DNA from 3 places in the Ensifer sp. R-19 genome. Region 1 is predicted to be linked to each of the others. Evidence: predicted binding sites of a transcription regulator. Region 1 holds the regulator's gene; each other region holds the start of a gene.

What was found. The regulator LexA, encoded in region 1, represses DNA repair genes until DNA is damaged. The targets are predictions, from matches to a motif close to TGTTCNNNNTGTGTTCNG.
Region 2: a site for LexA is predicted at 2,746-2,763, ahead of ACN9MO_RS17055 (helicase-related protein). Genes of this name have one in related genera too.
Region 3: a site for LexA is predicted at 2,693-2,710, ahead of ACN9MO_RS02440 (PA0069 family radical SAM protein). Genes of this name have one in related genera too.

The regions. Positions count from the first base shown of each region.
Region 1 covers NZ_CP184569.1:1,478,347-1,483,552, reverse strand. Annotated here, with positions in the region: gene ACN9MO_RS07305 (hypothetical protein) at 1-110, opposite strand, end outside; gene ACN9MO_RS07300 (hypothetical protein) at 313-1,119, opposite strand; gene ACN9MO_RS07295 (hypothetical protein) at 1,249-1,545, shown strand; gene lexA (transcriptional repressor LexA) at 1,792-2,517, shown strand; gene ACN9MO_RS07285 (hypothetical protein) at 2,608-2,940, opposite strand; tRNA gene ACN9MO_RS07280 (tRNA-Cys) at 3,155-3,228, opposite strand; gene ACN9MO_RS07275 (thermonuclease family protein) at 3,381-4,103, opposite strand; gene ACN9MO_RS07270 (hypothetical protein) at 4,264-4,560, opposite strand; tRNA gene ACN9MO_RS07265 (tRNA-Asn) at 4,717-4,791, shown strand; gene ACN9MO_RS07260 (cryptochrome/photolyase family protein) at 4,888-5,206, shown strand, end outside.
Region 2 covers NZ_CP184569.1:3,516,703-3,521,908, forward strand. Annotated here, with positions in the region: gene ACN9MO_RS17055 (helicase-related protein) at 1-2,566, opposite strand, end outside; gene ACN9MO_RS17060 (beta-ketoacyl-ACP reductase) at 3,244-3,969, opposite strand; gene ACN9MO_RS17065 (hypothetical protein) at 3,987-4,346, opposite strand; gene ACN9MO_RS17070 (acetyl-CoA C-acetyltransferase) at 4,360-5,206, opposite strand, start outside.
Region 3 covers NZ_CP184569.1:522,871-528,076, forward strand. Annotated here, with positions in the region: gene ACN9MO_RS02430 (F0F1 ATP synthase subunit B) at 1-267, shown strand, start outside; gene ACN9MO_RS02435 (ribonuclease HII) at 576-1,223, opposite strand; gene ACN9MO_RS02440 (PA0069 family radical SAM protein) at 1,470-2,627, opposite strand; gene ACN9MO_RS02445 (hypothetical protein) at 2,815-3,351, shown strand; gene moaB (molybdenum cofactor biosynthesis protein B) at 3,643-4,185, opposite strand; gene ACN9MO_RS02455 (4-(cytidine 5'-diphospho)-2-C-methyl-D-erythritol kinase) at 4,187-5,101, opposite strand; gene ACN9MO_RS02460 (tetratricopeptide repeat protein) at 5,109-5,206, opposite strand, start outside.

The DNA of each region.
Region 1 (5,206 bases):
GGATAGAACCCCAGGCGCAGCCTGATTCCGCCTTCGAACATCGACGTGATGAAACACGAGCCTTCCATCGACGTGTCGGAAGCAACGGTCCAGCGCCGACTTCCTTCCATTTGATGATCTCGGAGTCCTCAGCCACGGCCGGTCCCGTGGCCATCAGACAGCTCACCAATCCGAACAGCAATCTACGCATGCAAATCCCCCGTTTGCCCGCATTTTGATAGGTCGCCGCGTGACTGTCGAGGGTGGGTAACCCGCACCCATGCAAAATCTTAGGAATATTCACCTCCCAGCGGAACGACGCTCACGCCAAGATCACATGGCAAAGGGATCTTTCGACGACTTGGTCTGGCCGCCGCCAGCAAAGGGGTCATTGTTTGGCGCATTCCCGCCAGCGCCCGCAAACGGATCGGCGGCCGCCCCCTGCCCGCCGTTTGGCATCAACGCAATCAGCGCCTCCTGGCATTTGAACATCTCGCTGACGGCCTTCATCGAATCGCGCAGGCTGAGGCTCGCCACCACGCGCCCTTCGAACGCCAGCGCCAGCGTGTTCTTGCGCACGAATTCGGTGAAGAAGTCGGTGTTGGAGAAGTTGACGACCAGAGCCTTCGAGCCTGTGAGGTCCACGCCGAACGCGACAGCCGGCCACTGGCGGCCACGGTCGAGCTGCAAGGCGACGTCATACTCCCTCTGCGGCTCGATCGATTTCCAGTTGGCATTGCCGATCGAAAGAAACGCCAGGTTCGCCGATCCTCTCGGATAAAAGCCGATTCGAAGGATCATTCCGCCGTCGTAGCTCGTGGCCGCATAGCACGAGCCGCCCAAGGACGGATCGGAGCCCACCGTCCAGGCATTGATCTCCTTCCAGATATTCGAACGCCCTTCTTCAGCAGCGGCCGCTCCCGCCGCCACCAACAGACAGAGAACCGCCAACGACAATCTACGCATGCAACCACCCCATTTTTCCCGCAACCTGTCGAGACGTGCGGCATCTTCACAACACGGATTTGTGCACGCCGGCAGCGAGGCCGCGACTTGGCGCAACCCAAGCGATTGCAGCGCGGACGGCGCGCCAGGCTGAGGCGGCTTCGCCGCTGCGTGCCCCTGGCGCAAAACGGCCACAGCCTGCACTCAAAGAGCTGTTGAACACATGACAGTGATCGCCAAGCTTGCTGGACTTCGGAACGAAAGCGCGGTTCACATCGTTAACCGCCCCGTAGTCCCACCCTTGCATCAAAGTGGACGATCACCGTGCTTGCCGCCCTGCTTCTCGCTTCGATAGTCGCGTCGCCTAATATGCCTGACGTCAAGCTCAGCGCCGCCACGGTGGACGAACTTCAGACCGATTTCGAGAGCGCCGTGCCGTGCCATCAGATCGATGGACGCAAGGTGTGGAAGGGTGCGATCGCGTTCTACATCCAGTCGTTCGTCTATGATGGCGACAGGCCGGTCGCGACCGATGCGGCGGATGCCGTACTTCCAGAAGACAACAGCGCCGAGACGGTGAAGGAATTCGAAGACGCCTGCGCCGCCACGCAGCCGGCCTAGCCTCTTTGCACAAAAACGCTCGCGATTCGTTCGAATCGCCGTGCCGTCGCGCAACGCGCTGCCCCACGGCCCTCCGTTTGGGCACGATCATCGCCCAAACCCGCTCTGCTCCCGTAAAAGTGACCAATCGACACGCACAGACGCGCCAATTGTCTGAATTCACGGAATTTTAGGCACTTGCGGAACACATATGGAACAGATAGTGTCTGTTCTTGATTTGTTTCACGCCTCTGGGAGCGACGTGCCATGCTGACCCGCAAGCAACAGGAATTGCTTCTCTTCATTCACGAACGCATGAAGGAGTCAGGCGTCCCACCATCATTCGATGAAATGAAGGATGCGCTCGACCTGGCGTCGAAGTCCGGCATTCACCGTCTGATCACGGCACTCGAAGAACGCGGGTTCATTCGCCGTCTGCCGAACCGAGCCCGCGCGCTCGAGGTCATCAAGCTTCCGGAAGCCTACGCGTCAAGCCAGCAGCAGCCCCGCCGCGGCTTCTCGCCCAGCGTGATCGAGGGCAGCCTCGGCAAGGCGCCAGCGGCCGCTCCTGCCGCACCGCCAAAGCCCACGCCCGTGGCCGACAACACATCGGTTTCCGTCCCGGTCATGGGCCGCATCGCTGCCGGTGTGCCGATCTCGGCGATCCAGAACAACACGCACGACATTACCATACCGCTCGACATGATCGGCAACGGCGAACACTACGCTCTCGAAGTCAAGGGCGACTCGATGATCGAAGCCGGCATCTTCGACGGCGACACGGTGATCATCCGCAATGGCAATACGGCCAATCCCGGCGATATCATCGTGGCGCTCGTGGATGATGAGGAAGCGACGCTGAAGCGCTTCCGGCGCAAGGGCGCATCGATCGCGCTCGAAGCCGCGAACCCTGCCTACGAAACAAGGATTTTTGGGCCCGATCGGGTGAAGATCCAGGGCAAGCTCGTCGGGCTGATCCGCCGCTACCACTGATTCCGAGGGAAACCTGGCATCCGACCGAGCCTCGCCACCGCTTGCGGCTGCGAGGCTCTGTTTATTGAAGGCGACCTGAAGGCACGCCTCTTACTCGTGGATGGTGTACTCGCCGAGCTCGCAGAGGTCCTGCATGTCTTCGGTCGTATCGAGGCCGGAGCCTTCTTCGAACTCGAAGCGCATGTCGTACTTGCAGACCTCCCGGCCGTCGGCGATGGTGATCTCCATGTCTTCCCCTGGGTTCAGCACCTGCCGGCCGAAAACATCGTCTTCCCACTCATTGACGCCCACAGGCGACGTATAGAAGTTCGTCAGCACTGCGTTGGTGTTGTTCTTCAGCTTGAAAACCAGATCCTCTGCCTGCGCCTCAAATGTGGTCGCAGCGAAGAGGGCCAAGGCCGTCAGGACAAGTTTCGTCTTCATATATGCGATTGCCTCCGTTTTGATGATGACGGACGCTACCGATGCGGCTGATGTCAGCGGAGTCATCGTTCCCCCTCTACCGATTTCACCGAAGCGATAAGATCCGATAGTGGCTTAGAAGACGTGGCTTGTGCGGGCGTGTGGAGGCAAACACACACAATCGCTCTGCCCTGAGGCAGAACGTCTATCCGCACTAAAATGAGGTGAGAGTTATTGGAGGCCTCGCCCGGAATTGAACCGGGGTACAAGGATTTGCAGTCCTCTGCGTCACCACTCCGCCACGAGGCCTCACAGCTCGGATAACCGAGCGTTGGCGCGGATTTAGAATGATTGCAGAAAAACCGCAAGAGGCATTTTCCGAAAAACGCGCCGTCGATTTGTAAGACGGATACTTTCCACAGAGCGATCGCGAACCTCCGCCGATCGCATCTGGGGTGGCCTCAACACCAGGGCGTCGCGTGTCCTGTCCACGGCCGCACCAGCCCCTCGGATACGAGCACACGCCCGATAGACTGGTCGCCGCGGGTGACCAGCCGCAGCTTTTCACCGGCCTTGGCATCCTGACGGCCGCTCGCCGTTTCCAGCCTGAAGTCACCCGCATTCAACAATTCGCGCAGGCGCTGCTTGGCATAGAAGCCGCGCGAACGTTCCTTGTCGCAGCTTGCCTGGCGAATACGCGGCGCCTCGACGTCTGCGACGCGGATCGTTTCGCCGTGGTACAGGAAGGTGGCGCCGTCGATCACGCAGTTGTCGTTGCGAATCCCGCAGAAATAAAACTGATCCGTGCGAACGGATGCCGTCTTCACTTCCTCACTGGGCCGCACCACGGGTGTCGGCGCCTTGGCGCCGACGTCAACGGACGGCACCGGAGCGGCAAGGGCAACTCTTGTCACCGGATTCGGCTTCCGCTTCTCCGCCTGTTGCGCGGGACGCTCGTCCGCTTTCTGCGCGACACGAACGGGCTTCGGCCTCGACTCGTGTCGGGACGTGGACGCGACCACGTCCGATACCACCGGCCAATGTTTCAGTTCGGCGCGATGATCGTAAGCGACCACGCCGCCGACAGTGAGTGCGGCGGCCAGATACCACGGCGCCATACCGCCTTGTTTGCCCCTGCTCCGACCGGAATTCCGGCTTCGACGTTTCGTAGTGGCTTTGGCCATGCGTTCCCATCCTGATTCGCGACCGCATTATGCGTTTGATGGGTTGCCGAAAAGTTTTCGGCGGCCTCCCTCAACAAAGGGTTCAGCCGCTTCGCTGGGAATCAATTGGCAGAGAATCGAAGCCGAGGCATCCGGGACGGTTGACCGCAATAGCTCCGGTTCACGAGCCGTTCGAAGAATCGGCTCGTCCGCGCCAGCGCGCCCACCAAACAGCCAGGCGACGCCGGCGACGGCGGACGGATGGGATATCGTGCGAAAGCACGATGAGGCCCAGCGGTATCATCCAGAAGCCGAGCACCGGCAGAAAGCCAAGAAAACCAAAGAACACCAGAAGCGAGCCCAACAGGATACGCAGCAGTGGCGATTCCGGCAGCGTGATGCGCCACTTCCCGAGCACGATCTGACGCGTCTGCGGATCAATCCCGAAATGCGGCTGCTTCCTGTTTTTATTCATCATTCCCTATCCGGCATCTTTTCCCACAATTGGGGACTTCTCCACAGCCTCGCAACCGAACTTGTCATTTTTTTTGAAAAAACCGCTTGGCAAATCGGAAAAGCATGCGTATTAGCAGCCTCACTTCTGAAGCGCACAGCGAAACAGCGGCGCGGATGATCCCTGGTAGCTCAGCGGTAGAGCATTCGACTGTTAATCGACAGGTCGCCGGTTCGAATCCGGCCCGGGGAGCCAGTTTCAAAAAGAGCCATTTGCAGAAAATGCGAATGGCTCTTTTTCATTTTGCACCTAAGTTCCCTCGGTGATCAATCCCAGTCCTAGACGGCACCTATGACAAACGCGGCGCCCATCATCGTCTGGTTCCGCAAGGACCTGCGCCTTGGCGACAACAGGGCCCTTGCGGCTGCGGCCAATGAGGCTGCCGTCATTCCGCTCTATATCCGGGAGCCGAACGAAAGCGGCAACGGTCCGCTGGGCACGGCGCAGCAATGGTGGTTGCACCATTCGCTGGAAGTGTTGGAGGCTCGACTGGGCCGGCTCGGCTCGCGACTCATTCTCCGCTCCGGCGACCCACTGGACGTCCTCAGCGAAGTGTCGCGCCTATCGGGAGCGAAGCGTGTCCATTGGAATCGCCGCTACGACCCGTGTG
Region 2 (5,206 bases), 2.0 Mb from region 1:
CCTCAATGGCTGCGGTCTCGGCATCCGTCGCGCTGTCAGCAGCGTCCGCGTCATCGACGGCGGCAACCGGCTCGGAGGCGGCGGCAGCAGAGGCGGGCGCACCGTCCTGGCTGGCGAGGAAGGCCGCAGCCTCCTCGGCCTTGACGCTGTCGGCCCGATAGCCAAGGCCCTTCAGGATCTCTTCCATATCATCAGGCGTTGCGCCGAGGATCGAAAGCATCGAGGTGGTGGCGGTGAAACGACGGCCGTCATAGGCGCCTTCAGGACGCGGCTGCGCGCCGGGCTTCCACTGCAGCAGCGGCCGGATGAGATCGGCCAGGCGCTCGAGGATGTCGATGCGCACGGCGCGCTTTCCGAGGAAGCGGAAGCCGGCAAGCTTGTAGAAGGTGCGCTCGAAGGACGGATCGGTGACGACCGACGTACGGCCGGCAGCGAGCATCGGGATGAGGTCGCCATAGCCGGGCTTGTCGAGGCCGTCGTTCTTCAGCGCCCAGAGCAGCGTGATCAGCTCGGCCGGAGCCGGCTTCAAGAGCGCCGGAAGGAAGATGTGGTAGGCGCCGAAGCGAACGCCGTATTTGCGGATCGACGCGCGACCGTCCTGGTCCAGCGACTTCACGTCGTCGGCGACATCGCGGCGGAAGAGCACGCCGAGGTTCTCGACGAGCTGGAAGGCAAGGCCCTTGGCGAGGCCTTCGAGGTCTTCAGCGCGCGAGATATCGTCGAGCGGCTTCAGCACCGTACCGATGTGATGGTTCACGAAACGCTCGATGCGCGCCACGACATGCTCGCGGGCGTTCGCCTGCAGCTGATCGTCGGCAAGCAGGATGACGCGCGGACGCATGACATGGTCGCTCGCTGCCAGACGGGCGACGGGATCGCCGAGCCAGCGCACGAGACCATCCGACGAAAGCGCCAGGTCGTTGTTGCCCGAGGCGTGCAGACGTGCGGCCCGCGCCTCGAACTCGAGCGCCAGCGCCTTCTGGGCAGCGCCCTGCACGGCCTTGGCATCCGGGCCGTCGCCGCCGGTCGCCAGCGTAAACCGGAAACCGGTTAGTTGTCCTACGTGGTGTCCTTCGACGAAGACATCACCATTCACACTGATTTCAGCTTCCAGCATAGCATTCTCTCTCAGGCGCTTCATGAGCACAGATGTCCTGCGATCAACAAAGCGTTTCGTCAACCGTTCATGTAGTGCGTCGGATAATCGATCTTCAATTTCCCGCGTCTTTTCTTGCCAGTGTGTCGGATCGGCCAGCCATCCCGGCCGGTTCGACACATAGGTCCAGGTTCTGATCTGCGCGATTCGCGCCGAAAGTGTGTCGATCTCACCGTCGGTGTGATCGGCACGCCTGACCTGTTCGGCCATGAAGTCCTCGTTCACCGTACCCCGGCGAACGAGATCCGCGTAGATCGTCGAGATCAGATCGGCGTGCTGGGCGGGCGTGATGCGCCGATAGTCCGGCAGCGCGCAGGCTTCCCATAGTTTTTCGACGCGCTCGGCATTGGTCGTAATGTCGACGACCTCCGGGTAGCGGGCCAGATGCTCGAACGCCTGCTGGTCTACCGCAGGTAGCGCCCGGGCAAGGCCGGGAACTTTCGGCGCGGCATCGAGGCTCTTCTTCAAGGCGGTAAGCGAGGAATAGTCGAACGCCTTCGAGCGCCATTGCAGCACCTTGACCGCATCGAACTCGTGCGACTCGATGCGATGGACGAGCTCGTTGTCGAAAGGATCGACGCGACCCGTGACGCCGAACGTTCCGTCACGCAGATGTCGCCCGGCGCGCCCGGCGACCTGCGCCAGTTCCGCCGGGTTCAGGTTGCGAAACTGGTAGCCGTCGAACTTGCGGTCCTGCGCGAAGGCGACGTGATCGACGTCGAGGTTGAGACCCATGCCGATCGCGTCGGTCGCCACCATATATTCGACGTCGCCTTCCTGATAGAGCGCCACCTGCGCATTGCGCGTGCGCGGCGAAAGCGCGCCGAGCACGACGGCGGCACCGCCGCGCTGGCGACGGATCAGTTCGGCGATCGCATAGACTTCGTCGGCCGAGAAGGCGACGATCGCCGAGCGATGCGGCAGGCGGGTGATTTTCTTCGAACCGGCATAGAGCAGTTGCGACATGCGCGGCCGCTCGACGACGGTAATGCCGGGCAGGAGGTGCTCCAGGATCGGCCGCATCGTTGCAGCCCCCAGAAGCAGCGTCTCGCCACGCCCCCTCAGATGCAGGATCCGGTCGGTGAAGATGTGACCGCGCTCGAGATCGCCGGCAAGCTGCACTTCGTCGATCGCCACGAAGGACGCGGTCGTCTCGCGCGGCATCGCTTCGACGGTGCAGACCGAATAGCGGGCGCGATGCGGAGTGATCTTCTCCTCGCCAGTGATCAGCGCGACATTGTGATGGCCGACCCTTTCGACCAGGCGCGTATAGACCTCGCGCGCCAGGAGGCGCAGCGGCAGGCCTATGACGCCGCTATCATGCGCGATCATGCGCTCGATCGCGTAGTGCGTCTTGCCGGTATTGGTTGGCCCGAGCACCGCGGTTACGCCGCGGCCGCTCAGGATCATGGGGTGAACGGACACGTCATCGATCCCGGGCATTCAGAAATTACGACAGCGTCTTTTCACGCTGGCGGCAAACACATGCCCACGCACCGAGCCAAACGCAAGGGGCGCCGACAACTAAAACCATGTTCGGCGTCTCCCAGCCCATTGCACCACCTGTTGTGGTTGGCGCAATCGAGAACAGGAACAGCCATGGAACGAATCGGCGACGAATCGAAGACTCATCGCGATTCACTGTATGTTCACGACTACATATAGATTTCAACACCGAACGTTGCACCACATGCTGAATCTGACGCCGCGCGCTTGTGTTAGAGCCCACGACTCGCCTCAATTCTGGCTGTCCCATTGCCAGACAGGTCAAAGGATTCCGAATCCAAGACTCTGGAAAGCCTAGAAAATTTTTAACGAAATTCATCGCAGATTCGCTGGGCAGAGAGAATGAGAATCGCACCGAGCACCCTCGACCAATACGGGAGGATCCGATGGCGACTCGTGATACGCGCATCATTCCGCTTTTGTTCTCCACAAGATATAGTGTCTGCGCCGCGCGCCGGCAACAGAATCACGGGCGCAGCTTCGGGTCCAAATGCCGGGGGAACAGCCGTTTCTTCTCTCCGCCCTACACAAAAACGGCGCCCCGAAGGGCGCCGTTCAAAAGCAATGATGAGATCAAAAGGTCAGACGAAGAACTGTCCGCCATTCGCCGAAATCGTCGAGCCGGTGATGAAGCCGGCGTCGTCGGAGGCCAGGAACACAACGCAGCGGGCGATTTCTTCCGGCTCGCCGAGGCGGCCAACCGGGATCTGCGGGATGATCCGCTCGTTCAGCACCTTCTCCGGCACCGCCCGCACCATTTCCGTGCCGATATAACCCGGGCAGATGGCGTTGACCGTGATCCCCTTCGCCGCACCTTCCTGGGCGAGCGCCTTGGTGAAGCCGAGATCACCGGCCTTGGCCGCCGAATAGTTGGCCTGGCCCATCTGGCCCTTCTGGCCGTTGATCGACGAGATGTTGATGACGCGGCCGAAACCGCGGTCGCGCATGGCGGACCAGATCGGATGCGTCATGTTGAAGAGACCGGTGAGGTTGGTGCCGACCACCTCGCCCCATTGCTCGGGCGTCATCTTGTGGAACATCGCGTCGCGGGTGATGCCCGCATTGTTGACCAGCACTTCGACCGGGCCGAGATCCGCCTCGACCTTGGCGATGCCTTCGGCGCAGGACTGATAGCTGGAAACATCCCACTTGTAGACCGGGATGCCGGTTTCCTGCTTGAAGGCCTCAGCCTTTTCGTCATTGCCGGCATAGTTTGCGGCCACCTTGTAGCCGGCATTCTTGAGTGCGATGGAGATTGCCGCGCCGATGCCGCGCGACCCACCTGTGACCAATGCTACCCTGCTCATGCACGCCTCCCACTTGATCAGTTCAGTTTCTCAAAGGCCTTCTTCATCAGCTTTTCGCCGACCTGTCGTCCGTAGAGCTCGGCGGCAGCCTGGAACTGAGGCGTCGCGAGCATTGACATACCCACCTCGCACTTGGTGAGCGCGAGGTTCATCATCAGACTGGAGAGCTGAACGAGCGACGCTTTCAAAGCGCCACTGTCATCGTTCGGGGCCGCAACCATCATGTCCTTGAAAACGGCCTCGTCGTCCGAGGTCGTATGTTCCAGCATGCACTGAACCAACCGCGCCTCGTCGAGAGGCGCGGGATTGGCATGTGCGGAAACGATCGGCGAACCGGCCAGAAGAAGGGAAAACGGAACCCACCTGGCGCTGTTCATGCCGCCAAACCGATTAGAGCCGTTCGACGCACATGGCGACGCCCATGCCGCCGCCGATGCAGAGCGTTGCAAGCCCCTTGGAAACGCCGCGGCGCTTCATTTCGAAGAGCAGCGTGTTGAGCACGCGGGCGCCGGAAGCGCCGATCGGATGGCCGATGGCGATCGCGCCGCCATTGACGTTGACGATCGACGGATCCCAGCCGAGGTCCTTGTTGACCGCGCATGCCTGTGCCGCGAAAGCCTCGTTGGCCTCGACCAGTTCGACGTCGCCGATCGCCCAGCCGGCTTTCGCCAACGCCTTGCGCGAAGCCGGGATCGGGCCGGTGCCCATGACCTGCGGATCGACGCCGGCCGTTGCCCAGGAAACGATACGGGCGAGCGGCTGGATGCCGCGCTTGGAAGCCTGCGCTTCGGTCATCAGCAGAGTGGCCGCGGCGCCGTCATTGAGGCCAGAGGCGTTGCCGGCGGTGACCGTGCCTTCCTTGTCGAAGGCCGGACGCAGCTTCGTCATCTGGTCGAGCGTTGCGCCATGGCGGATATATTCGTCCTGGTCGACGGTGACGTCGCCCTTGCGGCCTTTGACGATGAAGGGAATGATCTCGTCGGCGAACCGCCCGGCCTTCTGGGCCGCTTCGGCCTTGTTCTGCGAGGCGAGCGCGAAGGCGTCCTGCTCTTCACGGCTGAGCTGCCACTGGCGGGCGACGTTTTCGGCGGTGATGCCCATGTGATAGCCGTAGAAGGCGTCGGTCAGACCGTCCTTGATCATCGTGTCGATCATCTTGAAATCGCCCATCTTCACGCCGCCGCGAAGATGCGAGCAATGCGGCGCCATCGACATGGACTCCATGCCGCCGGCGACG
Region 3 (5,206 bases), 960 kb from region 1:
GGTATCGTCGCTGCCGCTCAGCGCGAAGCCGAAATGCTGACGGCGGAAGCCAAGCAGAAGACCGAGGAATACGTTGCTCGCCGCACGGCTCTCTCGGAGCAGAAGATCAAGCAGGCTGAAAGCGACGCGATCAACGCCGTCCGTTCCGCTGCCGTCGATCTGGCGATTGCCGCTGCCGAGAAGGTCGTCGCCGCCAAGGCCGACGCCGGTGCACAGAGCGATCTGTTCACGAAGGCGCTTGGCGAAGTCAAGGCACGCCTGAACTAGTCCTCAGGACATTCCGGATTTGAAAAGCCCCGCCCTGTGCGGGGCTTTTTGTTTGGGCCATGCACCGGGTTTGGCTGCAGGCGCCGGCCTCCCGGGGTTACACCGGGCGATCGCTGAGACGATAGCGCGCATGCCCCCGGTTCACGGCGGGCCGCCTCACGCGGCGCCGGTGACCCCGTTAAAACTTTACGCGCGCGCATATTCGTCGGCGCGTGACCTTATGGGGGCACGCGCTGGTGTCTCAGACAAGATTTCTTCTGCAAACGGGCGAGACGGAGCCGGCGCTCCCAAGAACTGCTCAGCCGCTACTAGTCCCGCCGCAGAGGGCGAAAGCTCATGCGGTGCAGGGCGCAGGGACCATGCGTTTCTATGGCGCGCCGGTGGGTTACGGTCGCGTAGCCGGCATGGAGCGCAAAGCCGTAGCCGGGATGCGCGAGGTCGGCGCGAGCCATCATACGATCGCGCGTAACCTTGGCGACGATCGAAGCGGCGGCGATCGATAGCGACCGTGCGTCGCCCTTTACGACTGCCTTGGCATGGCATGAAAGCCCGGGCGGCACGTCGCGGCCGTCGACGAGTACGAAGCGTACGGTCGAGGGAAGACCCGCCACTGCGCGTCGCATCGCCTCCAGGCTTGCCTTGCGGATATCCGTGGCATCGATCGTGCCGGCCGAGGCCGAGGCGATCGATACCTCCGATGTCGCGAGGATTTCGTCGAACAGCTTCTCGCGCGCCTGCGCGCTGAGCTTCTTGCTGTCATCGAGGCCCTCGGGAATGGCGTCGGGATTGAGAATGACCGCGGCCGCTACGACCGGTCCTGCGAGCGGGCCGCGACCAGCTTCATCGGCGCCGGCGACCGGCCAATATCCATCACCTCTTGCCGAGAGTTCAAAACTGAAATCGGGTGCTTCGATGATATCGGGAAAAAGGGGAGAATCGGACGACCTGCGAGACATAAGTCTAATTCGCATGATCGACCGATTCTCTTCAAGCCCCCAGGTCCGAGTGCGGCGGCGGACGGGGGGGATGGCCGATGCCCCAGGCGGGGGCGGGGCACCGGAACTGTTTTGCGACCTTCTAGCGTTCACACCGGCTTGCCTGAGGGGCGGTGACGAAAACTCCCCCATTGCCCGGGCATCCTCGGTGCCTATCGCTGGCCACAAACCCGGAACAGCCATCACGCAGGCCATTCCGGAAAACCTTCAAAGAAGCGAGAGCTGCACCCCCGTTCCGAGCGGCGGCACGAACAGATCGTCGCGAAGCTGGCGGCGTGTCGGGTTGAAGCCGAGGCGCTTGGTGGCGAGATCGAAGCGGCGGCCGATCTGCCAGGCATAGGGGCCGGCGCCTTTCATGCGCTTGCCGAACTCGGCGTCATAGTCCTTGCCGCCACGCATGGAGCGGACGAGCGACATGACGTGGCGGTAGCGGTCCGGATAGTTGCGCAGAAGCCAGTCACGAAACAGCGGGCTGACTTCGAGCGGCAAGCGCAACAGCACATAGCTCGCCTCCGTCGCACCGGCCGTCCTTGCCGCTTCGAGAACCCGCTCGATCTCATGGTCGTTGAGCGCCGGGATGATCGGAGAGACGAGAACCCCGGCGGGGATGCCGGCCTCGGCAATGGCACGCATCGCCTCCAGCCGCTTGGGTGGCGTTGCGGCGCGGGGCTCCATTGTCCTCGCCAGCTTGCGCTCGAGCGTGGTGACTGAAATGCCGACCCGCGCCAGTCCCTTCTCGGCCATCGGCGCGAGAATGTCGATATCGCGGGTGACCATCGCCGATTTGGTGACGATCATGACCGGGTGGTTGGCGTCCCTCAGCACTTCGAGGATCTGGCGCATGATGCGCCATTCCTTTTCAATCGGCTGATAGGGATCGGTGTTGGTGCCGATGGCGATTGGCCTGACCTTGTAATCCGGTCGCGCCAGTTCGCGCTCCAGGAGCCGCGCGGCATCCGGCTTGGCGAAGAGCTTCGCCTCGAAATCCAGACCCGCCGACAGGCCCATGAAGGCGTGTGTGGGGCGGGCGAAACAATAGATGCAGCCGTGCTCGCATCCGCGATAGGGGTTGATCGAACGGTCAAAGGAGATATCGGGAGATTCGTTGCGGGTGATCACCGTCCGCGGCTTCTCGACCTGGACTTCGGTCTTGAAGGGGGGCAGATCTTCCAGGCTTTCCCAGCCGTCGTCGAAGCTTTCCCGCGCCTGCGGCTCGAAGCGGCCGGACGTGTTGAGCCCGGCGCCGCGTCCGCGGCGGCGGTCGATATCGATCCGCAAGCCTGTTGCGCTCATCATCGCTTCGGCGACATCTGCCGTATTGGCGGGCGCAAGCGCACCCTGCCTGATCTGAGACAGCTCGTTCATTGGAATCTCCCCGGAATCAGATCTTTGATCCCGTTTTGTTCTGATTATTTTCCTATCCCGAATACGAGAACAATTCAAGAACAAAAAGCGGGAGCAGTACGTTTGGAGTTTCGTGCTCCCCGGTTTGGTTTTCAGCCAAGCCAGCAGTGCGTGTAGCAATTGTGAGTGTGATGCGGTAGGACGGGCTATGCTGACGATCATCATGGAAACGCGGGACAACGAAGCCGAGCTGGTGCAGACGCTGTCGGTGCTCGTCGCCGGCGCCGTGGAGGGCCTCGTCAGTGATGTGATTGTCCTCGATCACGGCTCCAAGGACGGCTCGTCGCGTGTGGCGGAAGCGGCCGGCTGCCGCTTTCACGTCGATTGGAATCTCGGCGACGTCGTGCGTTCGGCGCGCGGCGAATGGCTGATGCTGCTCGAACCCGGTGCCCGTCCGATCGGCCGGTGGATCGACGAGCTTGCTGAATACGTCTCGCTCAACAGGGCGCCCGCGCGCTTCTCCGATTCCAGAATGCACCGCAAACCGTTCTTCCGCCGCCTGATCCGGCGAAGAAAGCCGCTGGAAACGGGTTTCCTGGTGAACAAACATGATGCGCTCGCAGCGGCCGATGGCAATCGATGCCTCGGCGACATGACGAATGTCCGGGCGGTCCGCAAACTCTCGACGGAGCTCGTTCCGGCCTGGGTCGTCACCGAAAGCAAGCCGACGCCGGGACGCTCCTGATCGCTGTGCACTAAAAAGGTGCCAGTCCCAGGGGACGGCACCTCAAGGTGGCTCTCAAATGACCTTGTCTGGTAAATTTCTTGCCGGGCAGCATTCTGGCTGCACGTCGTATCCCCTTGTTCTCCCCGCCCGGGGATATCGGCGGGGAGGCGTCTTTGCAGCCTGAAGAGAAACGTGCGGCGTCCGATCTTCGGTGGGCTGATGATCGGACGCTAAAGGCACGAAAAATGGCTGTCAGTTCCAAAGGTAACAGACGGGCCGAAAGTGCGATGGGACGTGGAGGATCCGGGCTTAACCGCGTTTGAGGTGCTCGTCGAGCCGGGGCATGATCTCGACGAAATTGCAGGGTATGTGCCGGTAATCGAGCTGCTGCTTCAATATGCCGTCCCACGCATCGCGGCAGGCGCCGGGTGAGCCGGGCAGAACGAAAATGAAGGTGGCGTTGGCAACGCCGCCAGTTGCGCGTGACTGGATCGTCGAGGTGCCGATCTTCTCGTAGGAGATCCGATGGAAAACCTCGGAGAAGCCGTCCATGCGCTTTTCGAACAGCGGCTCCAGCGCCTCCGGCGTCACGTCCCGGCCGGTGAAGCCCGTGCCACCGGTCGTGATCACCACGTCGATCGTCGGTTCGAGCGTCCAGGCCTTCACCTGGTCGTAAATCTGCGCCCGATCGTCCGGCACGATCGCGCGCGCTTCCAGGCGATGACCTGCGTCGCGCACCCGCGCCTCCAGCGTGTCGCCCGATTTGTCGTCGGCGAGCGTGCGGGTGTCGGACACCGTGAGGACAGCAATTCCGACGGGAACGAAGGGGCGTTTTTCGTCGATGCCAGCCATTCTACTTGCCTCTTCCTATCGTGTTGCAGGCGAGAACGTACCAGCCGGGCTGCGCCTCCGAAAGAGTACGCGCTGTCGCAGCCGCACGCTCACCGTTGTCGAAAATGCCGAAGCAAGTGGCGCCTGAGCCCGACATCCGAACCAGCAGGGCCCCGGCCTCCATCAGCGACTGGCAGACGTCGCCGATGACAGGCTGCAGCTGCTGCGCCGGCGGCTGCAGATCGTTGCGCATCGTTGCCATTGCCGCCAGCCACGCGTCGAGCGTTCCCGAAGCCTGAGGCAAAACGAGCGGCGCATTGGTCTTGTTCGCGAGCGTCCGGAACACCACCGGCGTCGAAACGGCAACGAGCGGATTGACCAGTACGAGGGGCAGGGATGGAAGGTCGGCAAGCGGCGTGATGTCCTCACCGATGCCTTTCGCCACGAGAGGAATGCCGGCGAGGCACATCGGTACGTCGGCGCCGAGCGCCAATGCCATTGCATCGAGGCGGGAGGGTTCGATCGCGGCGTGCCAAAGTTGGAGAAGCCCAAGAAGCGTCGCCGCCGCGTCGGCGGAACCGCCGCCGATGCCGGAAGCGAGGGGCAAATTCTTTTCGAGATGCAGATGAACAGGGCCGGCAGCGGCGAGGTTGCGGGACCGCAGTTCCTCACGCAGGACATCTCGCGCCTTTAGGACCAGATTGCCGCCCTGGGCGCTGGCATCCATTGGCAGTTCTGCGGCAAAGGGCCCCGACACGGTAAAGAGGTCGGCGTCTGCCGATGCAAAGCCGATCCGGTCGCCGCGATCGGCAAAGGTGACGAGGCTTTCGAGAAGGTGGTGGCCGTCGGCCCGCTGGCCGACGACGTGGAGCGCCAGATTGATCTTTGCGGGCGCCGCGCGCGTCAGCGTGAAGCCCGCGATGCCGTCATCAATCATGGATCGATCAGGACTTCTTGTCCGGCGCCGGCGCTTCCGCTTCCGGGGTCACCTTCTTCGGCGCGGTTTCCTTGGCATCGGCGGAGGCCGGAACCTCTTCCTTCA